DNA from 3 places in the Chryseobacterium sp. 2VB genome. Region 2 is predicted to be linked to each of the others. Evidence: riboswitches for the same ligand, from Rfam matches in the RefSeq annotation. Region 2 holds a riboswitch; each other region holds the start of a gene.
The links. A riboswitch is a leader RNA that binds a small molecule or an ion and turns the genes downstream of it on or off. The one in region 2 is predicted to bind S-adenosylmethionine.
Positions count from the first base shown of each region.

Region 1: it holds a riboswitch for S-adenosylmethionine, as region 2 does, so the genes downstream of both, FFS26_RS04105 (SusC/RagA family TonB-linked outer membrane protein) here and FFS26_RS08130 (TonB-dependent receptor plug domain-containing protein) in region 2, are expected to answer to the same signal.
Region 3: it holds a riboswitch for S-adenosylmethionine, as region 2 does, so the genes downstream of both, FFS26_RS11070 (alpha/beta fold hydrolase) here and FFS26_RS08130 (TonB-dependent receptor plug domain-containing protein) in region 2, are expected to answer to the same signal.

Region 1 is NZ_SCNC01000003.1:1,816-11,965, reverse strand. Features, by position in the region: gene bshC (bacillithiol biosynthesis cysteine-adding enzyme BshC) at 1-358, shown strand, start outside; gene FFS26_RS04135 (LysM peptidoglycan-binding domain-containing protein) at 397-2,358, shown strand; gene fabD (ACP S-malonyltransferase) at 2,429-3,304, shown strand; gene FFS26_RS04125 (GYDIA family GHMP kinase) at 3,316-4,221, shown strand; gene pckA (phosphoenolpyruvate carboxykinase (ATP)) at 4,349-5,965, shown strand; gene FFS26_RS04115 (hypothetical protein) at 6,016-6,453, opposite strand; gene FFS26_RS04110 (type II 3-dehydroquinate dehydratase) at 6,518-6,925, opposite strand; SAM riboswitch class I at 7,170-7,268, shown strand; gene FFS26_RS04105 (SusC/RagA family TonB-linked outer membrane protein) at 7,352-10,150, shown strand, end outside.
Region 2 is NZ_SCNC01000006.1:99,768-109,917, reverse strand. Features, by position in the region: gene thiC (phosphomethylpyrimidine synthase ThiC) at 1-526, shown strand, start outside; gene FFS26_RS08165 (thiamine phosphate synthase) at 523-1,110, shown strand; gene FFS26_RS08160 (hydroxymethylpyrimidine/phosphomethylpyrimidine kinase) at 1,086-1,823, shown strand; gene FFS26_RS08155 (thiamine phosphate synthase) at 1,828-2,442, shown strand; gene FFS26_RS08150 (thiazole synthase) at 2,439-3,215, shown strand; gene thiH (2-iminoacetate synthase ThiH) at 3,224-4,342, shown strand; gene FFS26_RS08140 (HesA/MoeB/ThiF family protein) at 4,480-5,187, shown strand; gene FFS26_RS08135 (TonB-dependent receptor domain-containing protein) at 5,380-7,605, opposite strand; SAM-I-IV-variant riboswitch at 7,724-7,821, shown strand; gene FFS26_RS08130 (TonB-dependent receptor plug domain-containing protein) at 8,120-10,150, shown strand, end outside.
Region 3 is NZ_SCNC01000009.1:148,733-158,882, reverse strand. Features, by position in the region: gene FFS26_RS11085 (homocysteine S-methyltransferase family protein) at 1-551, opposite strand, end outside; gene FFS26_RS11080 (O-succinylhomoserine sulfhydrylase) at 590-1,750, opposite strand; gene FFS26_RS11075 (ACT domain-containing protein) at 1,831-3,369, opposite strand; gene FFS26_RS11070 (alpha/beta fold hydrolase) at 3,375-4,313, opposite strand; SAM riboswitch class I at 4,375-4,481, opposite strand; gene FFS26_RS11065 (MGH1-like glycoside hydrolase domain-containing protein) at 4,670-7,285, shown strand; gene FFS26_RS11060 (OsmC family protein) at 7,362-7,781, opposite strand; gene FFS26_RS11055 (proline dehydrogenase family protein) at 7,857-8,795, opposite strand; gene FFS26_RS11050 (DUF58 domain-containing protein) at 8,825-10,147, opposite strand.

The DNA.
Region 1 (10,150 bases), on a different contig from region 2:
TATTCTACAATTGCTGGAAGAAAAAGAAGAAGTATTGATCAGCAATTTTTCTGTGTTGAAAGCTTCTGCGGAAACCACGGAGAAATCTTTCGGTAATATGGTGAAGGCAGAAGAAGTACGACAGCTGAAATCATTTAAAAGAATGAAAAAACGCCTGCTTCATGCTGAAAAAATAAAACAGAATGAATTGCTGGAAAGACTTGAAAATCTGTTTTTAGATGTTCATCCCGCAAAAACATGGCAGGAGAGGGTATATAACTTTAGTGTATTCTTTTCAGATTATGGCTATTCGTGGCTTGAAAATTGTTTGGAAGAAATGGTGGTTCAAGATTCAAAATTAATAATTGTTGCCATTTAATTTTAAAGAAGTATTTTTGTAAATTATAATTATCGAATATGATAAAGAGGTTTTTTATTCTATCCAGTTTATGTATGGTTTTGGGAGTTTCAGCCCAGAAATCACATACGGTTGTGCAAGGTGACAATCCTTACAACATTGCAAAAAAGTATGGAATGACTGTAGATGAATTGCTGAAGCTAAACCCAAAACATAAAGATGGCAAACTGGCGATCGGAGATGTTTTAACGATAAAATCAGAAAAAGCAGCCACTCCAGCTGTAACAAAAACAGCTCCGGCAGGAAAAGTAACTTCAAATACAGGTGCTTCTTCTCTGGGTAAAATTGTTTTAATGCCAAAGCAAACCATCTATGGTATTACAAAACAATACAGAATTTCTGAAACTGATTTAAGAAAACTGAATCCTGAACTGGATTCTCACATGAAAATCGGAGACGAAATCACATTACCTCTTGCCAGTATAAAAAAATATGGTGGCGAGCAACAGGCTGTAACAGCAGAAAAGCACGTTGAAACTCCTGTAGAAAAAGTAACAGCAACTGCTGCTACATCTGCTACTACTGCTGCAGAAGGAGAATCTTATGTGATTCAGGCAAAAGATAATTATTACAGAATTACAAAACAGTTTGGCATCAGCCAGCAGGACCTTTATGCTTTAAATCCGGGATTGGAAGAAAAAGGACTGAAACCTGGTGATACCATAACAATAAAAAGATCCAATAACAATAATACTGATACTGTTGCTGAAACTTCAAATCCAAAAGCAAAAATGGATTCAGGGAACGAAAAATCAACCGCTGCTTCCACTGTTGTTGCAGGTGATGATTATGTTACCTACACGGTTCAGCAGGGAGATACAGTATTCTCTATCGTTAATAAATTCGGTGTTTCTATTGATGAGCTTATCGCTCTCAACCCGGATCTTTCACACGGTTTGAAAACCGGAATGGTTCTAAAGATCAAAAAGCAGGATGCAGCTTATATAAAGAAAAATGGTGATGCTTTAAGCGTTATCCTGATGCTTCCTTTCGGGTACAGTACCAATGAAACTCAGTACAGAGGAATGGCACTTGACTTTTTGACAGGAGCTAAACTTGCTATTGAAAGAAATGCAAGGGGAGGACAAAAATTAGATATTAAAGTAGTAGACTCAGGGAATGAAGCTTCGTTCAAAAACTCTTTGACACAGATTAATCCTGATAATACAGATCTTATTATCGGACCTTTCTTCAAATCCAATGTCATTGATGTTCTTGATTTCACCAAAAATCAAAAAATCCCGATTGTAGCACCATTTGCCAACTCTCCGGAACTCTATAACTACAGTAACCTTATTATTGTAGAAACCAATAATCAGACGTATGCTGATAAGATTGTAGAAGAAGTAAAAGCAGTGTATTCAGATCAGAAAATATATATAGTGGCAGATGCTAAAAAAGAAGATGCCAACTATATCAAAGCCGGACTTGAAAAAGCGGTGAAAAATCCTAATATCATTATTGTTAATTCGTCGGCAGATATTCAGCCGGATCAGAATATGATGACAGGACAGTCTGCACCGGTTATTGCCATTTTAGCAAATGATGATAATACTGCAGGAGATGCTTTTGCCAACAGAATGATTGCGATGTCTAAAGAAGTTCAGGGAATAAAAGCCTTCAGTATGTTCTATTCTCCTGTTTTTGAGAAGAAAGTGGATGAGCTGAGCCAGGCAAGTCTTGTATATCTGATGGATAGAAAGATCAATACAGACGGAAGCTTTGAGAAAGAAATTCTGGCTGCTTATAAAAGCAAATACTGCAAAACGCCACCGAAATATGCTATCGTAGGTTTTGATGTGGTAAATGACATGTTAACCAGAGAGAATAAAAAAGGAGAGATCTTTAAACAAATGAATAAAGTTCAGACTCAGCTTGCGACCAAATTTGAGTTTGTAAAATCTAAAGCTAACGGTGCTTATGTAAATACAGGTTACAGAGTAATCAGGTTAGTACAATAAATGATTTATAGCACTTAAAACGAATATTGTTAACATTATAGTTATATTTGCATAATATTTAATTCAATACATGAAAGCACTTGTATTTCCAGGGCAGGGTTCTCAGTTCGTAGGAATGGGAAAAGAATTGTATGATTCTAGAAAAGATATTAAAGATCTGATGGAATCTGCCAATGAAATTTTAGGTTTCGACATTCTTTCCATTATGTTTAACGGTACGGATGCGGATCTTAAGAAAACAGAGGTTACCCAGCCTTCAATATTTATACATTCAGTAGCAGCATTAAAAGCCGTAAATGGTCTTGGTGCTGAAATGGTAGCAGGACACTCTTTGGGAGAGTTCTCAGCTTTGGTTGCCAACGGAGTTTTATCCTTTGATGACGGTTTGAAATTAGTTTCTGAAAGAGCGAAAGCGATGCAGGAAGCTTGTGACGCCAATCCAAGTTCTATGGCTGCAATCTTAGGATTGGATGATGCCAAGGTTGAAGAAATCTGTGCACAGATTAGCGGGGTTGTTGTTCCTGCTAACTATAACTGTCCGGGACAATTGGTTATTTCAGGGGAAACTCCTGCAGTAGAAGAAGCTTGTATAAAGCTGAAAGAAGCAGGCGCTAAAAGAGCATTGCTGTTACCGGTAAACGGAGCTTTCCACTCACCATTGATGCAGCCTGCACAGGAGAGACTGGCAGCAGCTATCGAAAAGACAAAATTCAGAAAAGCAACTATTCCTGTATACCAGAATATTACGACTACGGCGGTAACCAATCCTGATGAGATCAAGCAAAACCTGATCGCTCAGCTTACCGGTCCTGTAAAATGGACTCAATCTGTTCAGAATATGATTAAAGATGGTGCCTCTAACTTTGTGGAAGTAGGACCAGGAAAAACCCTTCAGGGATTGATCAAAAAAATTGACGGATCTGTAGAAGCAACTTCTGCAATCTAAATAAAAAAAATATGAGCGCGATCTTTTCACCGGGCAAGCTTATGCTTACTTCAGAATATTTCGCAATCGATGGAGCTCTTGTCTTAGCGGTACCTACCAGGCTGGGACAAGAGTTTTTCTTTGAAGAAAAAGAAGATGGAAAATCTCTTATTCTTTGGGAAGCCTATCATCAGAATACATTATGGTTAAAAGCTGTCATTGATTATAAAAACTGGCAGATCTTAGAAACCAATATTCCATCAAGCGCTGAATTTATCACCAAAACATTACAAAATGTTCAGCTGCTTTCTGACAGTAAATTCAAAACTGATCTTACTTACCATTTAAAAACCAATCTTCAGTTTCCAGCGGATTATGGGCTTGGGAGCAGTTCCACCCTGATGAATAACCTGGCGGAATGGGCTGAAATAGATCCTTTTCATCTTAACACCATCAGTTTGGGAGGCAGTGGATACGATATCGCTGTAGCGAAAGAAAAATCTGCAGTGCTTTTCCAAAGTAAACCTGAGATAAGATATGAGAAAGTAGATTTTAATCCGTCCTTTAAAAATGAACTGATTTTTATTCATTTAAATCAGAAGCAGGATAGTAGGGAAGGAATCAATTTTTACAAATCAAAAAAGAAGTCCCCGGAATTGGTTGATGAATTTTCGGATATCACAAAGAAAATTATGTTATGCAATGAATTGGAAAATTTTTCTGAATTAATGATGATTCATGAGCGGAAAATTGCCGATTTTCTTGAAATTCTCACAGTTAGAGAAAAATTTTTCCCAGATTGCCCTTCATTTGTCAAAAGTTTAGGTGCATGGGGTGGAGATTTTGTGATGAGTGCGAAATTTGGGGACTATAAGAACTATTTTTGGGAGAAAGGTTTTACGACCGTTTTTGAATGGGATAATATAATTGGTTTATAATCAATATATTACAATCCTGTTTTTTTATTTGCCATTCTGACTTATATCAGTATATTTAAACCACCTTTAACAAATAATTAATATTATTTTTGTTGAAAGCAATAAAGAAATAGAAAATATAAGTAAAATGAAAAACACTAAAATCATCCAGGATTTAGAGAAATTAGGGATTAAAGGAAACTATGAAGTAGTGTATAATCCTTCTTACGAAGAATTATATCAGGCTGAAGTTTCTCCTGAAAATCAGGGGTTTGAGAAAGCTGAGCTTACAGAATCAGGCGCAGTATCAGTAAAAACAGGAATTTTCACAGGTCGTTCACCTAAAGACAGATATATTGTTCAGGATGATGTTACAAGAGATACAATTTTCTGGGATGGTAAAGTAAACTTACCTACAACTGCAGAAATTTTCGGGTCTTGTAAAGAACTAGTGCTGAACCAGCTTGCCGGATCTAAAAAGATTTATGTAGTAGATACATTCTGCGGAACGAATGCGGATACGAGACTTAAAGTAAGATTCATCGTTGAAGTGGCTTGGCAGGCACATTTTGTTACTAATATGTTCATTCGTCCTTCTCACTATGAGCTTGAAAACTTTGGCGAGCCGGATTTCACAGTAATCAACGGATCAAAGACTACCAACCCGAACTGGGAAGCTCAGGGATTAAACTCTGAAAACTTCATCATGTTCAACCTTACTGAAAAACTACAGATTATCGGAGGTACATGGTACGGAGGTGAAATGAAGAAAGGAATGTTTGCTATGATGAATTACTATCTTCCATTAAAAGGTATGGCTTCTATGCACTGTTCTGCTAACGTAGGAGAAAAAGGGGATGTAGCTTTATTCTTTGGTCTTTCAGGAACTGGTAAAACAACTTTATCGGCAGATCCTAAAAGATACCTTATCGGTGACGATGAGCACGGATGGGATAACAATGGAGTATTCAACTATGAAGGCGGATGCTACGCTAAAGTTATCGACTTATCCGCTGAAAAAGAACCGGATATTTTCGCTGCCATCAAGAGAGATGCACTTCTTGAAAACGTTGTTGTTAACAATGGAGTAGCAGATTATACAGATGGATCTATCACTGAGAACACAAGAGTTTCTTATCCAATCTATCATATCAACAAAATTGTATTGCCTTCTAAAGCAGGTCATGCCAAAAAGATTGTTTATCTTTCTGCAGATGCATTCGGAGTACTTCCTCCGGTTTCTATCCTGAATGAAGATCAGGCTCAATACCACTTCCTTTGCGGTTATACCTCAAAATTAGCTGGAACTGAAAGAGGAATTACTGAACCTCAGCCATCTTTCTCTCCAGCATTTGGTGAAGCATTCCTTACATTGCACCCAACAATGTATTCTAAAACATTAATCGGTAAAATGAAGGAGCACGGAGCTAAAGCTTATCTGGTGAACACAGGTTGGAATGGTACCGGAAAGAGAATTTCTCTGAAAGATACCAGAGCAATCATTGATGCCATCATTGACGGTTCTATTGATAATGCTCCTAAAACTCAGGTTCCGATCATGAACCTTGAAATTCCTACTGAATTACCAAATGTTTCTACAGGTATTTTAGATCCTAGAGATACCTATGAAAGTGCTTCAGAATGGGAAGAAAAAGCAAAAGATCTTGCTTCAAGATATATCAAGAATTTTGAGCAGTACTGTAATACTGAAGAAGGTAAGAAATTAGTTGCTTCAGGACCTCAATTGCAGGAACAGACTATCTAATAGTTACCAATCAACATACAAAAAGCCTCATCACTGATGAGGCTTTCTTATTAGTATTTTTTACAACTTTCAATCAATTCATTCTGTTCATCCAGTTTCAGGACTGTTGATTTGATTGATTCTTCAGTCAGATATTTTATAATCATAAAATGCTTTGAAGAAAAGTAAGACTTTCCGTCCAATATTTTATTTAAATACTTTGGAGTAGTGAAGGTCATCCAATATTTTGTTTTGTCAGAAAATTCAATGGTGACTTCTATTGCAGATTCAGTATCCTCTACTATTTCATCATCAATATGAATGGAAATAATTTCCGGTTCTTTCTCCAAGCAGAAATAAAACTTAGAATACCATCTGAGCTTTCCTTCATCATTCCAGATTCTTATATTTTCAGCATTTATTTCTTCAACGATATAAGATTTTCTTTTTGTTAATTGTCTGGAATTTACCCCAATGCTTTTACAGTAAATCTTATCCTTTATCTTCATAAATTATTTTTCATAATCATCTATGAAAATCTGTGAAATCCGTGGTTAAATAAAAAAGTATAAGTTATTTTAAACTTAATAAGGCCAACCGATACCCATCCATTCCAAAGCCTGATAAGACTGCATCCGTATTAGCTGCTGTTACAGATTTCTGTCTGAATTCCTCTCTTTTATAGATATTGCTGATATGAACTTCTACTTTAGGTTTTCTGATATTTTTTAAACAGTCTGCAATCGCATATGAATAGTGAGTGTAAGCCCCGGGATTGATCACTACTGCATCGAAGTCATCTTCCTGAAGCCTGTTGATAAGTTCTCCCTCAATATTAGACTGATAATATTTTAATTCATGAGTCTGAAACTCGGATTTTAAATTTTCCAAATAACTTTCCATAGAAACACTTCCATAGATTTCCGGTTCTCTTGTGCCCAACAGATTGAGGTTAGGGCCATTGATGATTAAAACTTTCATTCTATAAAATTAAAAAGTTTTTTTAATTAATTACATAAAAATTAAGTGATGCTGAATTTTTATTCCATTGAATTATTGATAATGATATTTGTCATGTGTGAAAAAATGATAACAGTCGCAACTCCTTATTGTAATGGGTTTTATTAAAATTTTATGTTAATTATTAAAATATTATCATGAAAAATAAATAAGTCTACTTGTTTTGTAGACTAAAAGTTTTTAGCTTTGCAACCATATTTCGATCGGCTTATAAAGAAAGATGGAGGGAACTGACCCTGTGAAGTCTTAACAACCTACCCTTAGGGCAAGGTGTTACATTCAGCCTTTTAAGGAAAAATAAGCATTTGGTTTATCGTATTTATCGATGCCCTTTGCTGACTTTTCTGCAAAGGGCAAAATTTTAATATATGGTAAATAAAATTGATTATGATTAGTAAAAATTTATTTAATTCTAAAGCCTGGATACCTTCGGTTGCTGCTTTTTTTCTTGGAGTCACCAGTGTAAGTGCACAGAATTCCAGGGCGAAAAAAGATAGTCTTCATGAAAAGGAGCTTGATGAAGTAGTTGTGGTAGCTTATGGAAAAGCAAAAAGAAACAGCTATACCGGTTCTGTAGCCACCATTTCCAGTGATAAAATCAATAACAGACCTGTAACCAATATTACCAAAGCATTGGAAGGGCAGGTTGCAGGGATTCAGACGACCAGTGCCTCAGGGCAGCCGGGTGCGGTTTCTACTATCAGAATCAGAGGAATCGGTTCTATCAGTGCTTCCAGTGATCCTTTATATGTAGTGGATGGAATTCCTTTTGACGGAAATATTAACTCTATCAGCCCAAGTGATATTGAATCCATCAGTGTTTTGAAAGACGCTACAGCAAGTGCTTTGTATGGCTCAAGAGGGGCAAACGGAATTATCATCATCACTACAAAATCAGGAAAAAAAGGAGACGCAAAAGTTAATTTTAATATCAGCCAGGGATTCTCAGGAAGAGCTGTCAAAGATTATGAACAGGTAAACACAGATCAGTACTTTCAATTATATTGGGAAGCATTACGAAACGGATATCAGTCTGGTAAAGTTTCTTCTCAGCAGGCCGCTCAGATGGCAACAGATAATCTTGTTTCTACCCTTGGGATCAATCCCTATGGAACTGCTTATCCAAAACCGGTAGGAACAGATGGAAAACTATTACCGGGAGCATCACCACTCTGGAATGACGACTGGAGAGATATTTTACAGAGAGTGGCCTCAAGAAACCAGATGGATCTTGATATCAGCGGAGGAAGTGAGAAAAGTAATTACTTCTTTTCCCTTGGTTATCTGGACGACAAAGGTATGGCCATTGAATCTGGTTTTAAAAGATATAATACCAGGCTGAAAATTAATTCCGAAGTTAAAAAATGGCTGAATGTTGGAGTAAATTTAAGCTATACGAACAGTATTCAGCAGGCGCCTACTTCTTCGGATTCAAAAGCGAGTAATATCATCAATGCGGCAAGATTCATTCCTTCATTCTATCCTTATTATGAAAGAAATGCAGACGGCACTTACGTTTTGGATGCCGACGGAAATCCGATCTATGATTTTGGAAAATACAGGCCTACGAATGCACTTCAGAACCAAAATGCGGCTGCAACGTTGCCATTGGACAAAAACGAAAATAAAGAAGATAACTTTTCAGGGAAAGGATTCATGGAATTCACTTTCTTGCCGGAGTTAAAATTCAAAACAAGCTTCTCTGTTGATCTGGTGAATTATAACGGACATTATTATTCAAATCCATTACTTGGGCAAGGTGCTGAAATTGGAGGTTCGGTGACGAAGACCAATACCAGAACACTTTCCTATACAACCAGCAATATTCTGACGTATGATAAAAAGTTTGGAAAGCATCACGTTAATGCATTAGCAGGTCATGAATTCTACAAATACGATTATCAGACGATTTCAGGAACGAGAAGTCAGTTTTCACTGCCTTATTACTATGAGCCGGATGCTGCTTCTCTGCTGGGAAGTTTCAGTGGAAACAGTAATAAATTAAGCTTATTGAGTTTCCTTGGAAAAGTAGAGTATGACTACAATAATACTTACTTTTTATCTGCATCGGGAAGAGCAGACAGTTCTTCAAGATTTGCGAAAGATAACAGATGGGGCAGGTTTTGGTCAGTGGGAGGTTCGTGGAAAATTTCGAATGAGGAATTTATTAAAAGCCTGAATGTTTTCAATCAGTTGACATTGCGTGCCAGTTACGGAGGTCAGGGGAATGATAAATTACTTAGACCCAACGGACAACCGCTTTATTACGCTTATCAGGAGCTGTACAGATTTATCAGTCTTGGTGGAGAACCGGGAACAACATTGGAGAAAACATCTACCAATAATGTGAAATGGGAAACCAACCTTAACTTAAACGTAGGATTGGAATTCGCTATTTTGAATAACAGAGTTAAAGGGAATATCGAATACTTCAAAAGAAAAAGCCAGGATCTTCTGTTTAATATGCCGGTGGCACCATCGTTGGGTATCAGTGATTATCCTGCCAATATCGGAACCATTCAGAATACAGGATTTGAATTTTCACTATTCACAACCCCTGTTAAAACTGAGGATTTCCAATGGAATGTTGATGTTAACCTAAGCACTTTAAACAACAAAGTAACCAAATTACCGGGAGGTTCTCTTGTGGTGGGAACAAAGTTATTAACGGTAGGAGGTTCTGTATATGATTTCTTTATTCCGGAATGGGTGGGTGTAGATCCAGGCAATGGAAAGCCATTGTGGAAAACAGTTTCTACTGATGCCAGCGGAAACTCAGTGGAAGGAACGACTTCAGAATACTCAAAAGCAACAAAACTATTGCAAGGTTCTGCATTGCCTAAACTGACAGGTGGAATCAGCACAAGTATCACCTATAAGAATTTTGATTTTTCAGGATTACTGACCTTCAAAATCGGAGGGAAAATTCTGGATACTGATTATACTTCTATCATGCATAACGGAAGTGCCGGAGGACGTGCGTGGAGTTCTGAAATCCTGAACAGGTGGACACCGGATAATCCATATACAGATGTTCCCGCATTGAGCACAACAACAAATAACTGGACATCAACGTCTTCAAGATTCCTGTATTCAGGTACTTATGCAAGACTTAAAAATGTAAGCTTAGGATATACACTCCCTGAAGATTATTTTGAGAAAATAGGATTGAAAAAATTCAGAATT
Region 2 (10,150 bases):
GGATAAACAGCTGAAGGAATGCCATGAAGCTCCATTTTATACCTTAGGCCCCTTAACCACGGATATTGCACCGGGTTATGATCATATTACTTCAGGGATCGGGGCTGCGATGATCGGATGGTTTGGCTGTGCCATGCTTTGCTATGTAACTCCAAAAGAACATTTGGGGCTTCCGAATAAGGATGATGTCAAAGTTGGAGTAATAACCTATAAACTGGCAGCGCATGCGGCAGATTTGGCAAAAGGTCATCCGGGCGCACAATACAGAGATAATGCATTAAGTAAGGCAAGGTTTGAATTCAGATGGGAAGATCAGTTCAATCTGTCATTAGACCCGGAAACAGCAAGAGCATATCATGATGAAACCCTTCCGGCAGAAGGAGCAAAAATTGCCCATTTCTGTTCAATGTGCGGACCAAAATTCTGCTCGATGAAAATTACCCAGGAGATCCGTGAATCTGCAGAAAAAGGGATGCTGGATAAATCACAGGAATTCATCGAAAAAGGAAAAGAAATTTATATATGATCCTCGTTATCACTCCTGAATTGATTGTTCCGAACGAAACTGATCTTATTAATCAGATGTTTCAGGAAGGTCTTGACCTGCTTCACATCCGTAAACCATGGATCAGTCGTAATGAAATGATTGATTTCCTCACTCAGATTGATGAAACCTTTCATTCACAGCTGGTTTTGCATACGTATTATGATCTTGGGAAGGAATTTACGATTTCAAGGTTTCATTTCAGGGAAATTGATCGGCAGGAAGAAATGGATAAGTCTTTTGTGAAAGAAAATACCCTTTCAACTTCGGTACATGATATCACAACCTATAATACTTTGGATAAAGAATGGGAATATGCTTTCATAAGCCCGTTCTTTCCAAGTATATCGAAAAAAGGATACGGACTGGATTCTACCATAAAGGAAGAAATAAAACACCGGAATAATCCGGATGTCAAATTGATTGCCCTTGGAGGAATTGATCAGGATAATATTCCCGAAGTTTTCGAATCAAATGTAGATGGAGCAGCCCTATTGGGTGCGATCTGGGAAAGTGAAGAACCCTTAAAAGTATTCAAAAAATGCAGGAACGTCCTTATGTCATAAGCATCGCAGGCTTCGATCCCAGTGGCGGAGCAGGTTTATTATCAGATACTAAAACTTTTGAGCAATCGAAAGTGATAGGACTTGGAGTATGTACAGCATTAACATTGCAAACTGCTTCGAAATGCCTGAGTTTAGAATGGCGTCCCATAGATGAAGTAACTGAAGCTATTCTGGTGTTGATGGAAAATTATTTCGTTTCAGCCGTGAAAATTGGAATAGTGAAGGGTGCCGAATTTCTGGGTAAAATTGTGGAAAGAGTTCAAAAAGGAAATCCTGAAGTGAAAATCGTTTGGGATCCTGTTCTGAAAAGCACTTCGAACTTTAATTTTTTTGATCTTGAAACTCTTCCTCAATTAAAAAAAATTGTTCATAAACTCAGTTTGATTACACCTAATTATAACGAATACACAGTTTTAAAGGAAAATAATCTTCTGCCGGACACTCATCAATGCGCATTGCTGATCAAAGGAGGACATAGAGAAGATCATTTGGGAACAGATATTTTAGTTGAAAACGGAAAAGAGATTCTTTTAGCTCCAGCCGAAAGGAATACAACCTATTTTCCAAAGCATGGTTCCGGCTGTGTTTTATCCTCTGCCATTACAGCAGAACTTGCGAAGGGGAAAAATATGGAAACGGCCTGTCGGAATGGGAAATTATACATCGAAAAATTTTTAAAAAGCAATTCCTCTTTATTGGGAACGCATTCATAGAAACATGGAAAAATTACAATACATATCACAGGGAAATACAATACAGGAACAGGAAAAGCATATCCGTAACGCTTTGGATAATGGAATCAAATGGGTACAGGTTCGATGGAAAAATGCACCTGAAAACGAATTAATCAGTCTTTGTGAAATTTCAAAACAACTTTGCTCTGCATATCAGTCGGTTTGTATCATCAATGACCATGTACAGATCGCTAAAGAAATAGATGCTGACGGAGTACATTTAGGATTGGATGACTGTTCTGTCGATGAAGCAAGACTGATTCTGGGAGAAAACAAAATTATTGGCGGAACAGCCAATACCCTTTCGGATGTCATTCAGAGAATCAATGAATCCTGCGACTATATCGGTTTGGGACCATTGAGATTTACCACCACGAAAGAAAAGTTAAGTCCTGTCCTTGGATTTGAAGGATATCGGGATATCATTGATGGGTTAAAGGATAAATCAATAAAGATCCCTAAAATATTTGCCATCGGGAGCGTTAATCCTGAAGATATTTTACCGCTACAGGAAATCGGAATTTACGGTGTTGCCGTTTCTGGGCTTATTACAAAGCAGCCTGAGATTATAAATGAACTAAAAAAAGTAATGATATGAATCATCAGAAATTAGAAATAGCAGGAAGAACTTTTGAATCCAGACTGTTTTTAGGAACAGGAAAATTCGGAAGTATGAGAGATATGGTACAATCTGTCATGGCATCTGAAACCAATATGGTAACAATGGCCTTAAAGAGAATTGATGCACAATCCAATGAAGATGATCTGCTTGACTCATTAAAAGGAACGAATGTTCATCTTCTGCCTAATACCTCCGGAGCCAGAACCGCAAAAGAAGCTGTGCTTGCAGCACAATTAGCCAGAGAAGCCCTGGAAACGAACTGGGTAAAACTGGAAATTCATCCGGATCCGAAATATTTACTGCCGGATCCCATTGAAACCTTATATGCCACTGAAGAATTAGCCAAACTTGGATTTGTGGTAATGCCTTACATTCATGCTGATCCTGTTTTGTGCAAACGTCTTGAAGACGCCGGAACAGCTGTCGTAATGCCTTTGGGTGCCCCTATTGGAACGAATAAAGGACTAAAAACACAGGATTTTCTTGAAATAATCATCAGCCAGAGCAACGTCCCTGTAGTGGTAGATGCAGGAATCGGGGCGCCGTCAGATGCCGCAAAAGCAATGGAAATGGGAGCAGATGCCGTTTTGGTGAATACTGCCATTGCTGTAGCCAGAAATCCTTTGAATATGGCTGTTGCTTTCAAAGAAGGTGTGATTGCCGGAAGAAGAGCTTTTGAATCAGGGTTGGGAGCCATTTCCAGCCATGCTGAAGCATCAAGTCCGCTGACTTCATTTTTATTTGAATAATCAGGATTATGAAAAGCTTTAAAGATGTTTTTGAAAACTATCAGTGGGATGAGATAAAGAATAAGCTTGAAAACGTCAGTCTGGCCGATGTAAGATACAGTCTTCAGAAGAAAAACAAAACGATTGATGATTTCCTTAATCTTCTGTCACCAGCCGCTTCTCGGGAACTCGAAATGATGGCAGTGATGACGAAGACACTTACCCAGAAACGTTTCGGAAAAACCATTCAGTTGTATGCACCGCTGTATCTCAGCAATGAATGCCAGAATATCTGTACCTACTGCGGATTCAGTCTTGATAACAATCTGAAAAGGAAGACCCTTTCTGATACGGAGCTGATGATTGAAGCATCAGTCCTGAAATCAATGGGAGTGAATCATGTATTACTGGTAAGCGGTGAAGCCAATAAAATAGTGGGTGTACCTTATTTTCAGAATGCTGTCCGTAAGTTAAAGCCACATTTTTCCAATATTTCCATTGAAGTTCAGCCTTTAATGGAAGATGAATACAAACTGCTTCATGATGAAGGGGTACATTCCGTATTGGTCTATCAGGAAACCTATCATCAGGATGTTTACAGGGAGTACCATCCGAAAGGTAAAAAATCAAATTTCCATTTTCGTCTGGAAACTCCCGACAGGATAGGAAGAGCAGGAATTCATAAGATCGGGTTGGGAGTCCTGCTTGGGCTTGAAGATTGGAGAGTAGACAGCTTTTTCAATGCCTTACACATCGATTATCTTCAAAAACAGTACTGGAAAAGTAAATTTTCTGTTTCCTTTCCAAGACTCAGACCTGCCGAAGGAATTATTGAACCCAATTTTATCATGGAAGATAAAGATCTTCTTCAGCTGATCTGTGCTTACAGAATCTGGAATGAAGACCTTGAGATTTCCATATCTACCAGAGAAAATGAAGTCTTCAGAAATAATATTGTCTCTCTGGGAGCAACTGCTATGAGTGCAGGTTCAAAAACAAATCCTGGTGGTTACGCCGTGGATAAAGAATCTTTAGAACAGTTTGAAACCAGCGACGAACGAAGTATGGAAGAGATTAAAACAATGATCAAAAAAGCAGGCTATGATCCTGTAATGAAAGACTGGGACTCTGTTTACAGTGGATTTTAAAATTTTAAAACCAAAGGATTTTGAAGAGATGAAGTTGAATTAAGAAAAATCTAAGATTTTTAAGACAGCTGTTTCAAGCGAAGCTCAACTTAACTATTCTTAAAAGCTTAAAGAATCTTAATGGTTCAATGATAACTATGAAAGAAGATTATTTTTCACGGTACAGCCGGCAGATATTTATTGATGAGATTGGATTGGAAGGACAAAAGAAAATAAGGTCATCCAAAGTTCTCGTCATAGGGGCAGGAGGTTTGGGAAGTCCAATTATACAATATCTGGCCGCGGCAGGAGTAGGAACTTTAGGTGTTGCAGATTTTGATGAGGTTGAACTTCATAATCTGAACCGGCAGATCATTCATACAGAAAACAGTGTGGGATTATCCAAAGTGAAAAGTGCTGAAATCTTTGTAAAAGAAATCAATCATCAGGTTACATTCATAGGAATTGAAGGAAAAATTAATAATGATAATGCTGAGGAAATCCTTGCTCAATATGATATTATTATTGATGGTTCAGACAATTTTTCAACAAGATACCTGGTAAATGATACCTGCATAAAACTTAATAAAACTCTGGTTTACGGAAGTATCTTAGGATTTTCAGGCCAAGTTGCTGTGTTTAATCATAACGGAAGTAAAAACTTAAGAGATATTTTCCCGGAACCGCCTTTCGATGAGGATGTACCGGATTGTGACAGTCTTGGCGTTTTGGGAGCTCTTCCCGGAATGATAGGCAGTATGATGGCACTTCAGGTATTAAAAATCATAACAGATCTTCCGGTAAGTTTAAATCAGCTGACATTGGTAGACACGCTGAACTGGAGATTTCAGACGGTAGATTTCTGATGTAAATGTAAACACTAATGTCACTACTATTTTCAAAAATAACACGATTTTATTAGTAATACATATCAATAGGAACGGGCTTTAGCCCGTTTTACTTTTATAAAACCATCCATTGGCTTTAGCTAAAACTTACCTTCAAGAAAATAGGAGGTAATTATTTACCGCCTATTTTTATTTTATTACAAAGAAGGATTATTGTGCCTGCTGCATTACACCTCCGGTATCTTCTTTTTTGGTCTGATTTAAAATATTCGGATCTTCTTTCGCCAATTTATTTCTCGTCGGAATTTTATAGTTGATGGAAAGTCCGAAATTTCTTGTGTCGTATTTGCTGTAGATCATCACCGGATTTCCTGATGGCGGATTAGAACGTACCTGCATCACCTGTCCATTGAAAATATCGTTTGCAAAAACAGAAAGTGTCAGACGGTTGTTCATAAACTTCTTCGTCAATGTAATATCAAACGAGTTGTTGAACGGCTTCTCTGCAGTAAAGTAGAAATATCCTGCCTTTGGAGTCAGATAGCTGTAATTGGCTGTCAGTTTGATGTCTTTAGGCAAAATAATCTGCGTCATGATATTGAAGATCCAGAACCCTTTATTGTTCAGATTATCAATTTCATGCTTCTGATATCCTGCATATAAATACATGAAGTTAATTTTATCCGGATTGAAATTAAATTTCATGATTTCACTCAAAGGCTTACTGAAAATCATAAAAGGAACCGGTAATCCCACATTGAAATTGTGAATTTTCATATTGGAAATATTCACCTGCTCATTGAAGAGTTTTCTTCCGTCTTTTCGGATGATCTGCGCTACCTGATTGCTTGCTGAGCTTACGCTATACCCGATAAACGCATAATCAAAAGCTGATATTTTCAATTCATAATTATCAAAAATAGTAGGCTGTAGATTCGGGTTACCATTTACTTCTGTACTAGGTCCCGAGAATGTTACGTTATTCGGGTTCAGGGCAGAAATACTAGGCAGACTGATTTTCCTGTTGTAATTTGCGGCAATATAAACCTGATTCATCATGTTATACTGTACACTTGCGTTAGGGAAAAATTTAAATTTATTGAAGGGAATTAAATTAGCCTCTACCAGTTTTGCATCTTTATCAAAATATCTTGTTACCCCGGAAATATCATAATTTTCAGCACGGGATCCCAACGTGAAATCAAACTTTTTCAGTTTAGCCTGAAACTCTAAATACGTTGAAGCAGTCTGTCTCTGATATTCCAGATTGGTCAGGCCAAAACTTTCTGTATCATAATCCTGCCTTTCATATAATCCTCCAAAACTTACTTTCCCACCATCAAGAAGCTTGATCGGCTGTGCGTAATCTACTTTGAAGTTGGCAATATTCATCACAGATTTATTATTCAGAATATCTTTTAATCCATTGGTAGGGCTATCAAGAGGCTCATTGGGAAAAGTTACAAACGTCCCATCCTGAAAGTAATTATCCTGAGAAAATTTGCTGTCTGATCTTGTATACCCAAACTGGAAATCCAGTTTTTGAGATTTGTCAGCAAAACGCTTCTGATAGGTTACAACTGCTTCCTGTCTTAAATTATTGGTATGGGCAACGTCAGAAGAAGTATAAAAAGCTTCTTTTAAATCTTTCGGGTTTCTCTTGAACGGTAAATCTCCATGCCCGTCACTTAAAGTGTAGTTGTCATTATTATTGTGATAAATATCGTAGTTCAATAATAACCTGTCCTGTCCCAGATCAAAAGTTAATCCGGATTTTGCAAAATATCCGCGTGCGTATCTATCGGTATGGCTTGTTAGAAGCTCATCCTGCTGGCCATTCAGCATACTTTCACGGTAATTCTGCCCCACATTCAGCTGCCATCCGAAATATTTATTTCTTGCATTTAAATTAACGGAATTCGTAGTTCTGCTTCTGTATTGGTCATAATTTGTGAAAGAATAATTTCCTGAATAAGTAGCGGTTAAATATTTATTTGCATTTTTGTTGGTAATGATATTCATGATGGCACCTCCGGAAGTTGCCGGAAACTCAGCACCTGGTTGCGTGATCACTTCAATTCTTTCTACGGAATTGGCCGGCATCCCTTCAAGGAAGGAGTTCAATTCATTGGAAGTGATGTTCAGAGGTCTTCCGTTAAGATATACTTCCAGCATTTTTCCCTGATACATCATCCCGGCAATATCGGTAGATACAAGTCCCGGAAGTTTTTTTATTCCTTCCAGAACATTTCCGTTATTCAGCTGAGGCTGCTCAGAAAAGTCAAAAATAGTACGGTCTGCTTTTTGTTCAACGGCTTTTTTAGTTTTGGTAATGACTACGCCTTCAATTTGCTTTTCCTGAGGTTTATTATTTTTTTCCTGAGAAAAAATAAGAACAGAGCTTAATAAGGATAAAGCGAAAATTGTTTTTTTCATAATGTTTTTACTGTTATCCGGTTAGACGCTGAAAAAGATAATTTGTTACGCTAAAATGTTGAAAATCGAAAATTTAGGCTAAATTTTTTTTATTTCGGAAATAATTATATCTTTGCCGGGTAATTATCAAGAATCTCTAGATGGGATAGCAACCTGCAAAAACAAGCAAGGTGCTACAATCGATAAGCCGGATCTTCCGGAAAAAATGTTTATCATTTCTATCATTACTCCCATCTTGAATTTTTGTTTTAAAAGTTAAAATCAAATGTTTAAAGACAAGGGAAATCACATTCCATCAGTAATTTTTTATTCTTCAGATCATGAAGTGAGCCTTCATTACTCTGATATGTTCTCATGCCATTTCTACATGCGCATGTGTTGTTGTTTCTAGCCTTTTCTATTTCTAAAAAATAATACAAACATTTCGAATTCTATGGTAACCTTACAATTTAGGGCTACAGGATCTGTATTGCTTAAAAAACAAATTTCATCAACAAAAAAGTACACAACAAACATGCATAATTTCAAAAAAAGAATTTTTATTCCTTCTATCGTGCTTATTTCTTCATTTTATTACGCACAGACGGACACTTTACAATCGAAGAAAATAGAAGATGTGGTCATCCTTGGATCAAGGGGTTCCGGAAGATCTTTGACGGATACTCCTGTTCCGGTGGATATCATTAATATATCTAAAATTTTAAAACAGAGCCCGACGAATAATATCAGCCAGGCTTTAAACTATATCGTACCTTCATTTTCATCCACATCACATACTGTAAATGACGGAACTGATTTTGTGGATCCGGCACTGTTGAGGGGATTAGGACCAGATCAGGTTTTGGTTTTACTCAACGGAAAAAGAAGGTATCAGTCTTCACTGATTAATGTTACCCTTACGCCGGGAAGAGGTTCTGTGGGAACCGACCTTAATGCTATTCCTGCTTTTGCATTGGAAAAAATAGAAGTTTTAAGGGATGGAGCTGCTGCCCAGTATGGTTCTGATGCTATTGCGGGAGTGATAAACCTGGGACTGAAAAAAAGGCTTGGATTTTCCGGACAGGTATTTTTAGGCGGATATGCTTCACCTGTTGCCAATAATTTCTCCGGAGGGGTAGACGGACAGACTGTTTCTGTAGACCTTAATTATGGCGCTAAAGTAGGGAAATCCGGATTTTTTAACATTACAGGTTCTGCGCAATACCGTGATCCTTATTCCAGAGCAGGAGTGAGGGAAGGAGATATTTTCAACGCCTATAATGCCATTAATTACCGGGCATTACAGGATGGAGTGAATATTGACGGCTTGTATAAAAACATTACCAATACTTCCAATACTCAGCAAATCATCAATACCATTAAGCAGTATGCAACTAAGGTTGGATATTTCGCACCTGATTTTCAATCTCAGATTTCCGGGGCAAACAGCATTTCTGAGCTTCAAAAAATATTGGGTAAAGATTTTACCTCTGAGGAGCTTAATTACAGAGGATTGGAGAGAAAAGATTTCAGTTTGAGAGCAGGGCAGTCTAAACTGCAGTCCGGACAGCTCTTCTTCAATTCTGAAATTCCTGTAAATGAGGATTGGAAGGTTTATTCATTTGGTGGCTACAGTTACCGTCTTGGTAATGCAGGAGGATTTTACAGGCTTCCAAATAATGAAAGGAATATCAATGCAGTTACTCCCAACGGATATCTGCCTCAGATTGAAGCCACTGTAAATGATTATTCCCTTGCAGCCGGAATTAAAGGAAAATGGGAGGGCTGGAATGTGGATTTCAGTAATACATTCGGGAAAAATGTTTTCGGTTTTGGTGTTGTCAATACTTTTAATGCATCACTTACAGATAGTTCTCCAAGAACCTTTGATGCCGGAGGATCTGAATTCTCACAAAATACCGTCAACCTTGATTTCTCTAAGAAATATGATGTTCTGAAAGGGTTGAACATTGCGTTTGGTGGTGAATACCGACACGAAAATTATAAAGTAAATGCCGGAAAGGAAAACTCTTATGCTTCTTACGATATCTATGGCAGGGTAGTAACGGCAAAAACCCCTGAAAATGAAAAAGTAACCGATTTTTTTGGAAATGTAAGACCCGCAGGAGCTCAGGTTTTCCCCGGCTTCAGTCCTGAAAATGCAGTTTCCGGAAACAGAAACAGTATTGCAGCTTATGCTGATGCAGAACTGGAAATTACGGACAGATGGTTATTGGAAGGAGCTGTACGGTATGAGAATTATTCAGATTTCGGATCTACATTCAATTATAAGGTGGCAACCAATGTAAAACTGGCTTCCAATCTCAACTGGAGAGGAGCTGTCTCTACGGGGTTCAGAGCACCTTCATTGGCACAAATCTATTACAGTTCTACTTCTACGCTGATTCAGCAGGGGAAGACAACGCAAGTAGGTACTTTCAGAAATAATTCTGAGGCTGCACAGGCATTGGGTATTCCAAAATTAAAGCAGGAAACCTCACAATCCTACAGCACAGGAATTACCTGGAAGATTCCGGCATTAAGCCTTACTTTCACAGCAGATGCT
Region 3 (10,150 bases), on a different contig from region 2:
TCAAAGATGGTTTCTACCAGAAGGATGTCTGAACCCCCATCCAGCAAAGCTTCACACTGCTGTTTGTAAGCTACTCTCAATTCTTCAAAAGTGATGGCTCTGTATCCCGGATCATTCACATCAGGGCTTAAACTTGCTGTTCTGTTGGTAGGTCCGATAGATCCTGCTACAAATCTCGGTTTGTCCGGATTTTTTGCGGTGTACTCGTCACAGGCTTTTCTGGCAATTTTTGCTGACTCATAGTTCAGGTCGTATACCAGATCTTCCATATGATAATCTGCCATGGCAATCGTAGTTCCTGAGAACGTATTGGTTTCAATGATGTCTGCTCCGGCTTCCAGATATTTCTTGTGAACTTCTTCAATCGCCTGAGGCTGTGTCAGAGAAAGCAGGTCATTGTTTCCTTTTACCGGATGTTCCCAGTCTTTGAAGCGCTCCCCACGGTAATCTTCTTCTTCGAATTTGTATCTCTGAAGCATGGTACCCATCGCTCCGTCAAGAATTAAAATTCTTTCGGATAAAGCTTTATATAATTGTTCTGAATTTTTCATTTTTATCTTTTTTGGCTAAAAACCAGTTGCTATTTGGATTAATCCAAAGCTTGTTTTAAATCTGCAATGATATCATCCACATTTTCCAATCCTACTGAACAACGTACCAGTCCTGCAGTAATACCTACTTCATTTCTTTCTTCGTCTGACAGTTTGGAGTGCGTTGTAGAAGCCGGATGCGTAACGATCGTTCTTGTATCACCTAAGTTGGCGGACAATGAACACATTTGTATCTTATCTAAAAAGTTTCTTCCTCCTTCTATTCCTCCTTTTATTTCAAAGGCTACGATATTTCCCCCGAGCTTCATCTGCTTTCTGGCTACTTCATAGCTTGGATGGGATTTCAGGAATGGATATTTTACCAATTCTACATTAGGATGGCTTTCTAAAAACTCCGCTACCTTCAAGGCATTCTCACAATGCTTTTCTACACGGATAGCCAATGTTTCCAGACTTTTTGATAATACCCAGGCGTTGAAAGGAGACAATGCAGGCCCTGTATTTCTTGCGAAAAGATAAATTTCTCTGATCAGGTCTTCTTTTCCTACTGCGATTCCTCCTAAAACTCTTCCTTGTCCGTCAATCAGTTTCGTTGCTGAGTGTACCACAATATCTGCACCATATTTGATGGGCTGCTGAAGATAAGGTGTTGCAAAACAATTATCTACAATAAATATAAGATTATGCTTTTTGGCGATCTGACCGAAAAACTCAAGATCCAGAATTTCAATAGCGGGATTGGTAGGAGTTTCAAGGTATAAGATCTTTGTATTAGGTTTGATGTATTGCTCCACATTCGCTGCATCTTCTGCTTTGAAATAAGAGGTTTCAATATTCCATTTCGGGAAATATTTGGTAAACAAAGTGTGGGTAGACCCGAATACTGACTGGCAGCTCACAATATGATCTCCAGCGTTTAACAAAGCTGCAAATGTAGAATAGATGGCTGCCATTCCTGTTGCAAAAGCATATCCTGCTTCTGCACCTTCCATTTTAGCGATCTTATCTGTAAATTCTGTTACATTAGGATTGGAAAAACGGCTGTATAAATTTTTAGGTTTTTCTTCTGCAAAGCTTGCTCTCATATCCTCCGCATCCTGAAATATAAAACTGGAGGTAAGATAGAGCGGCGTAGAATGCTCATCAAACTGAGTTCTTTCCGTCTGGGTTCTTATTGCTGATGTTTCAAAATTTTCCATATAGTTTTAATTTGTCAATTTAACAGTGTATCAATGAGATTCTTCACTATGTTCAGAATGACACACTGTTATATTAAATATTATTTTGTTTCACTTACTCTTAAAATATCTCCGAATACTCCTCTTGCGGTTACCTTTGCTCCGGCTCCGGCTCCCATAATCACGATTGGATTTTCACCATAGCTTTCTGTATAAATTTCAAAGATGGAGTCTGAACCTTTCAGTTGTCCCAATGCTGAAGTTGCAGGAACAGAAACCAGTTTTACATCCAGTTCACCTTTATCTTTCTGTAAATCTCCGTGCAGATCACCTACATATCTCAATACATGTCCCGGTTCCTGATTTTCTTTTATTTTCTGATATTCTTCGTCCAGTTCTTCCAGTCTTGAAAGGAATTCTGATTTTGAAACTTCAAGCAGACTTTCCGGAACAAGATTTTGAATATTGATATCTCCGAACTCGTTGATTAAGTCTAATTCTCTCGCCAGGATCAATAGTTTTCTTGCAACATCATTTCCTGATAAGTCTTCTCTCGGATCCGGTTCGGTGTATCCTTTTTCCAAGGCTTCGTTGATGATGGTTGAAAATTTATCGTCTCTCAAAGAAAAATTATTGAACACATAGCTCAATGTTCCTGAGAATACGCCTTTGATTCTTGTGATATTTTCTCCTGAAAGGTGCAGTAATTTGATGGTATCAATTAAAGGTAATCCAGCCCCAACATTGGTTTCATACAAGTAACGTCTGTTATTTTTATTCAACGTATATCTTAGTTTTCTGTATTCTTCTATCGGAAGGGTATTGAAAATCTTGTTGGAAGAAACCAGATCGAAACCGTTTTCTGCCAGGGCATGATAGTTTTTAACAAAATCTTTGCTTGCTGTGTTATCCACAACGATCAGATTTTCCAGTTGATTTTCGTTGGAGAAATTAATCAGTTCTTCAACATTTGACGGTCTTTCAGCTGTTAAAACCTCATCTCCCCAATTGGCATCAAACCCTTTTTTGTTGAAGGCAATTTTCTTTGAATTGGCTACCGCAACTACTTTAAGGTCTATTTTTTTACGTTTTTTAATTTCTTCTGCAGATTCAAGTACCTGTTCTATCAAGGTTTTTCCTACGTTTCCGTGACCAATAATGGCCAGATGAACGGTCTTTGGCTTTTTGAAAATTTCAGATTCTATGATATTTCTTGTTTTTTCATCCTGCGAAGAGGTCACTACGATATTGACTCTGTTTTCTCCTGCCACCTGATTTAAAAGTAACGGGAAAACATTATTTCTTGCCAGCTCAGCAAAAACTTTATTGAAATCTTCTGCAACAAAACCAATCACAGAAACATTATTGATACTATAAATCTGAGAAACTTTTCCTGATTTTCTTTCTGCCTCAAATTCATCAATAAGACAGGCAACTGCTTTTTCTGCATCATTTTCATGAACCAGAATAGAAATTCCGTTTTCTATGGCCTGCTGAGAGATTACTCCTACACTGATACGCGCCAAAGTAAGCGCTTTAAAAATTCGTCCGTCAATCCCGATTTCTCCCAGGAAATCTTCTCCTTCAAATTTGACGATTGATCTGTTCTTCAAAAATTTTATTTCGTTAGCATTTTTCATTACTTCTATAAAATGTTTTTAATGATATTATTTAATTGTTGATATTCCATTAGGAAGGCATCATGCCCGTGTATAGATTGGATCTCGTGATAAGAAACATCCTTATTTTTCTCTTTTAAGTTTTCAAAACACATTCGGATTTCAGAAGCCGGGAAGAATAAGTCTGTATCTACGGAGATCATGTGCATTCGTGCCTGAATGTTCTCCAGTGCTGTATCAGCAGCATTTATATTCATTAAGAGATGATTCATCAGTTTGTACGCTTTCAAACTAAATCTTTCGTTTAGCGCATTACCATGATAAACCAGCCAGTCTTCTGATTCCAGGCGTTGTTTGTCCTGGTTATATTGGTTTTGAAATCTGTCATTGAGCGACTGCGGTGTTCTGTAGCACAACATGGCATGAATTCTTGCTTTCTGTAATGGTTCTTCCTTATCATTTAATAAAAATTTCTGAACCAGACACTGTGCATGAAGCCAGTCGTGCGTTCTGTAATCGCAGGCAATAGGAATAAAAATCTCAGCAAGATCCGGCTGCTGGGCAAGCATTTCCCAGGCAATACCTCCTCCCAGAGAGCCTCCTATAATGGCATATAAATTTTTGATCTGTAAAACTTCAAGCCCTTTCAGAAATATCGCAGCGATATCTGAAGGAGTAAAGTCTTCATAATCTTCAATTAAAAAATCGTCATATCCGTTTCCTGGTATATTGAAGCACAGAACGGTATACTGATCGGTATCAACAATCTGATTTTTCCCTACCAGCTGTTTCCACCAGCCTTTTTCTCCGGATACATTTGAGTTTCCGGTGAGAGCATGGTTGATTAAGATAACAGGGGCTGTAAACAGATCTTTCCCAAAGAGCTGATAGCTCAACGGGATATGGTATTCCTTTTGGGAATGAGTTTGATACGTAAGATTAATATAGTTTAGTTCTGTTTTCAATTCTATTAAATTTTAATACAATTGAAAATGCCACAGGAAATGGCTGAAAAAGAACTTCAGTGAGTTATCTGTCCAAAATTATTTGGTAGAACGTAGCACCTTCTTTGCTTGCGCAAAGGGTTGCTAAGGTTTCATAGGGTCTAATCCCTCAACCTTTCTTGATAACATTTTCAATATTTGAATGAACGAATGGTGCAAAGGTAGTTCTTTTCTTTTAATTTCAAAAAAAAATTATTTTAATATTTAAAAAAGCCCTTAAATACAAGTATTCCAAGACCATATTAATAATTGTTCAGATGAAAAAAATTGGAATTACTTCTCAAAAAAACTAACTTCGTATTGAAAAATGATGCCATATGACCGCCGAAAAAGATAGATTACAAGATACCAAATGGAAAAACTGGGGACCTTATGTAAGCAACCGGCAGTGGGGAAATGTACGTGAAGATTATAGCCCGAACGGGAATGCCTGGAATTTCACCAATCATAATAATGCCGAAAGCTATGCCTACCGCTGGGGTGAAGAAGGCATTGCCGGAATTTCCGATGTAAAGCAGCTTTTATGTTTTGCTTTTTCATTCTGGAACAAGAAAGATAAAATGGTAAAAGAACGGTTCTTTGGCCTGAGCAATCCTCAGGGAAACCATGGGGAAGACATCAAAGAAATCTTTTATTACCTGGATAATACGCCTACCCACAGCTATATGAAAATGCTGTACAAGTACCCGATCAATGAGTTTCCTTATGATGACATTCTTGCTGAAAATGGAAAACGCAGCAAAAAGGAACCTGAGTATGAGCTTTTCGACACCGGGATTTTTGATAATGATGAATATTTTGATATTTTCATAGAATATTGTAAAGCCGATCACAATGATATTCTGGCCAGGGTGACAGTCTGTAACCGAAGCCAGCATGAGGCACCTATCGTGGTGGCACCTACAGCATGGTTCAGAAATAACTGGAAATGGGGATACAACACCTATAAGGCAGAACTTAATGCTTCTCATGACGGAAGTATCAATATTGCCCACGACAGTATTTCGATAAAGAAGCTGTATTCCAGAAATTCAAATGCACAAAGTGTATTTTGTGATAATGAAACCAATACTTCTAAGCTTTACGGAGCTCCTGCAGTTGAAAACACCTATTTCAAAGACGGAATCAATAATTATATTATCCATCAAACGGATACGGTAAATCCCGAAAAAAGAGGAACAAAGGCTTCTTTTCTGATTGATGAGCTTATCGGAGCCGGAGAATCAAAGGTTTTTGAATTCAGATTGTGCCCGGATGAAGCCGATGAGCCTTTTGAAAACTTTGATGAAATTTTCAATACCCGGCAGGCTGAAGCTGAAGAGTTTTATCAGGAAATTCAGAGCGATACCGTTAACGAAGATGAGAGAAATGTACAGAGACAGGCTTTTGCAGGACTTCTCTGGAACAAACAGTTTTATCATTATAATATCGGAAAATGGCTGAAAGGTGATCCCAACTTTGAAGCCCCAAGAAATTTCAACGAATATGTAAGAAATACGGAATGGAATCATCTCCATAATAAGGATATTATTTCTATGCCCGATAAATGGGAGTATCCATGGTATGCCACATGGGATCTGGCGTTTCACTGTGTTCCGTTTTCCATCATCGATGCAGAGTTTGCCAAAGGGCAGCTTTTGCTGCTTACGAAAGAATGGTATATGCATCCTAACGGACAGCTTCCTGCCTATGAGTGGAATATGAGTGATGTGAATCCGCCGGTGCACGCATGGTCTTGTTTCCGTGTTTTTAAAATTGATGAAAAAAATAACGGAAAGCCGGATTTATTATTCTTAGAAAAAGTATTCCAGAAACTCCTGCTCAATTTCACGTGGTGGGTGAACCGAAAGGATAAAAACGGAAAAAATATTTTCGGTGGAGGTTTCCTGGGTCTCGATAATATCGGAGCTTTTGACCGTAACATGGTTTTAAAGGATGGCCAGCACCTCGAACAGGCAGACGGAACCAGCTGGATGGCCATGTATGCATTGAATATGATGCGTATTGCGATGGAACTTGCCCAATATTACCAGGTGTATGAAGATATGGCCATCAAGTTTTTTGAACATTATCTTTACATCGCTGAGGCTATGGAAAATCTTGGCGAAGGCACAAAAGGGCTTTGGAATGAAGAAGATGGATTTTTCTATGATGTATTGCAGCTTGGAAACGGAGACAGTGTTTCTTTGAGGTTAAGAAGTATTGTTGGTTTGATCCCAATGTTTGCTGTTGAAATTGTAGACCACCGCTTACTGGAAAAGATGCCGAACTTCAGAACCCGAATGGAGTGGATCTTAAAAAATAAACCGGAGCTTACCAAACTCGTTTCCCATTGGGACGAGGAAGGACACGGACGAAAACACCTGATGAGCATACTTCGTAAAAACAGACTGACAAAAGTTCTGACCAGAATGCTTGATGAAAACGAGTTCCTGAGTTCTTACGGAATCCGCGCCATGTCTAAGGTATATGAAGAAAATCCCTTTGTCTTTTCTGTGCACGGAACGGAAAATATGGTCTACTATACACCTGCCGAAAGTGACAGCCGGATGTTTGGCGGAAACAGCAACTGGCGCGGCCCCATCTGGTTTCCGATCAATTTCCTGATTGTGGAAAGCCTGCAGCGCTTCCATTATTATTATGGAAACAGTCTGAAAGTAGAACTTCCAACAGGCAGCGGCGATAAAAGAAACCTTGATGAAGTAGCCCAGAATATCAGCAAAAGACTCTGCTCAATATTTTTAAAGGATGAACATGGCCAAAGAGCGTTCAATGGAGGGAATCCAAAGTTCAATTATGATGAGCATTTCAGAGATTATATTACCTTCTTTGAGTATTTCCATGGTGATAACGGCCGTGGTGTGGGTGCTTCCCATCAAACAGGATGGACAGCCACTGTAGCAAAACTGATAAAACCAAGGCTCACCTTTTAATAAGCAATGAGTAGTTGGTAATGAGTAATATAAAAGCCGGATGAAACATCCGGCTTTTCCTGTTTTATATAAGAGATTAAATTTTTTCTCCGTTCACAAATACTTCGTATCCGATTTCCACATTCGGTTCTAACGTTTTTGATACAGAGCAGTATTTTTCAAAAGAAAGTTCTGCAGCCTTTAATGCTTTTTTAGGATCAATTTCTCCTTCCAGAAGGAATTTAACTTTAATTGATTTAAAAGGTTTTGCATCTTCTACCTGTACTCTCTCTCCTTCTACCTCTGCCTGAAAGCTTTTAATTTCCTGACGTTGCTTCTTCAGAATAGACACCACATCAATTCCGCTGCAGCCTGCTACAGCCATCAGTACACTTTCCATTGGGGAAACTCCTTTGGCTCCCGGCTGGGAAGTATTATCTAAAAGAATAGAATTTCCCTGAGCATTGGTACATTCAAATAAAAAATCGTCGTTTATTCTGTTGAGTGTAATTTTCATTGTAAGAATTTATAATTCAGAATTCTTTTTATATTCTTGTTCAAATATAAAAAACTTTGTGGATTAAACCTGAGGCTAAGACATGATATCAACCATAGCCTGAAAAACATTATCGGGATTTTCTGCAATTCGGTTACACATGTACAGATACCATTCATCACCATACACAATATACTGCCTGCACGGGTAACCTTCTTTATGGATTTCATTCAACAGGTCTTCCTGTATTCCCAGTAACATTTCAAATTCATACTTAGATTTTGGAATATCATATTGTTCAATAAGTTCTTTAACTCTATTTTGAATGATATTATGATGGGTAGCTATTGAACATTTTCTGTTATTAGTGAAAAGAGTTTCAATATATTTAATATATAAATCGTCTAAATGTTTTCCTCTTTCTACAGCATGTCCCGGAGGAACAGCAAAAGCTCCTTTTACAATTCTTATTTTTCCTTGTGTTTCAGCCAATATCCGTTCAAGGTCTTTTGGAGTACGATTTAAATAAGCCTGAAGTGTAATCCCCACATTTGAAAAATCGTTTGATATTTTACAATAGGTATTAATAATATCATCAGTTCTTTCAACTCCTTCTGCACTAATCACTATTTCAATATCTTTTTTATAAGCTGATTCCGCTAACAATACTAAATTACTATAAGTGATATCTTTGTCAATTGCAAGTCCGATATGTGATAAATCCAAAGAAACAATAGAATTAATATTCTCTTCTTTCACATTATTAATCAAACGAAGGAAATGTTGAGTTACCGCTTCTGACTCTTTCACTGAACGGGTACTTTCTCCCATAAACTCTAATGAAGTGGGAATTCCTTTAGCATTAATTCTTTTAGCAGTAGCAATAGCTTCCTCCATTTTTTCGCCTCCTATATATCTTTTAGCTGCTTTAAGCAGGAGTTTAAAGAGCTCAGGATTGTTAAGAATATATTCTTTTGCCCCTTCATTTAATGCTGCTATTTTCAACAGAGCACCTGCTTTTTCTTTTAGTTCCATTTATTTTTTGTGATTTGTATTTACATATTTTATAAAATTCCTCTCGCTTTTATCTCCAGATATTTATTGATAACATCGATATTCAAATTTTCCGGAAGTGTATAAACGGTATAGATTCCATATTTCCGGAGTTCCTGGATGATCAGTTTCTTCTCAAACTCAAATTTTTCTGCAATGATCTCGTCATAAATTTCCTGCATACTTTCAGGATTTTTGTTGATCAGCGTCTGCAGTTCTGAATTTTTAAAGAATACCACGACCAGCAAATGATTTTTTGCAATTCCGCGAAGATATTTCAGCTGTCGGTTTAGTCCGTCTAACGTTTCAAAATTGGTAAAAAGCAGAATTAAACTTCTTTGGTTGATGGAATATTTTACATCCTGATATAATCTGTTGAAATCACTTTCGAAGAAATCTGTTTTAATATTATAAAGTGCCTCGGAAATTTTCTTCAGCTGTCCGGATTTATTGTCAGCAGCAATTTTATTTTCGGCTTTTTTGGAAAAGGTCATCATTCCGGCTCTGTCTCCTTTTCTCAAAATAATATGAGACAGCGCCATGGTTGCATTTATGGAATAATCCAGCAGGCTTAATCCATTGAAAGGCATTTTCATGGTTCGTCCTTTATCAATCAGCATAAAAATACGCTGTGATTTTTCATCCTGAAACTGATTAACCATTAAACGATTTGTTTTCGAAGTTGCTTTCCAGTTGATCGTTCTGATATCATCTCCGGGTACATATTCTTTGATCTGCTCAAATTCCATGGTGTGTCCAAGCTTTCTGACTTTCTTGATTCCACCTAATAAAAATTCACTCTGAATAGCCATCAGTTCATATTTTCGGAGATGAATAAAAGAGGGATAGGCAGGAAGCATCGCATCTTTCTGGAAAATAAATCTTTTTGAAATCAGTCCTATTGGTGATGATGCGTACACATTCAAACCTCCGAAATGATATTCTCCCCTTTCTTTAGGTTCTAATGAATATTGAAAAAATGTATTTCCTCCGGAAGCAATCTGCTTTTCGATCAGAAAATCTCTTTTCTGAAATTGGAACGGGATTTCATCAATAATTTTAGTGGCTATGGTAAAGTTGTAATTATTTTTGATATCAATTTTTACAAAATTCTCATCTCCATTAGACAATTTTTCCGGCAGAATCCTTTGAACCTGCAATGCATTCTTCTGATTAAAAATCAACAGAAAATCTACCATTGCTGCCAAAAAACAAATCAGGAGTGTGATATGGGCTACCCACATCAGCACCGGAAAGAAAAATGCAAGGACATACAGAATCCCCACTCCGATGAGTGCAAAAAAGAAACGTGTATTGATGTATAAGTTTTTCATTGG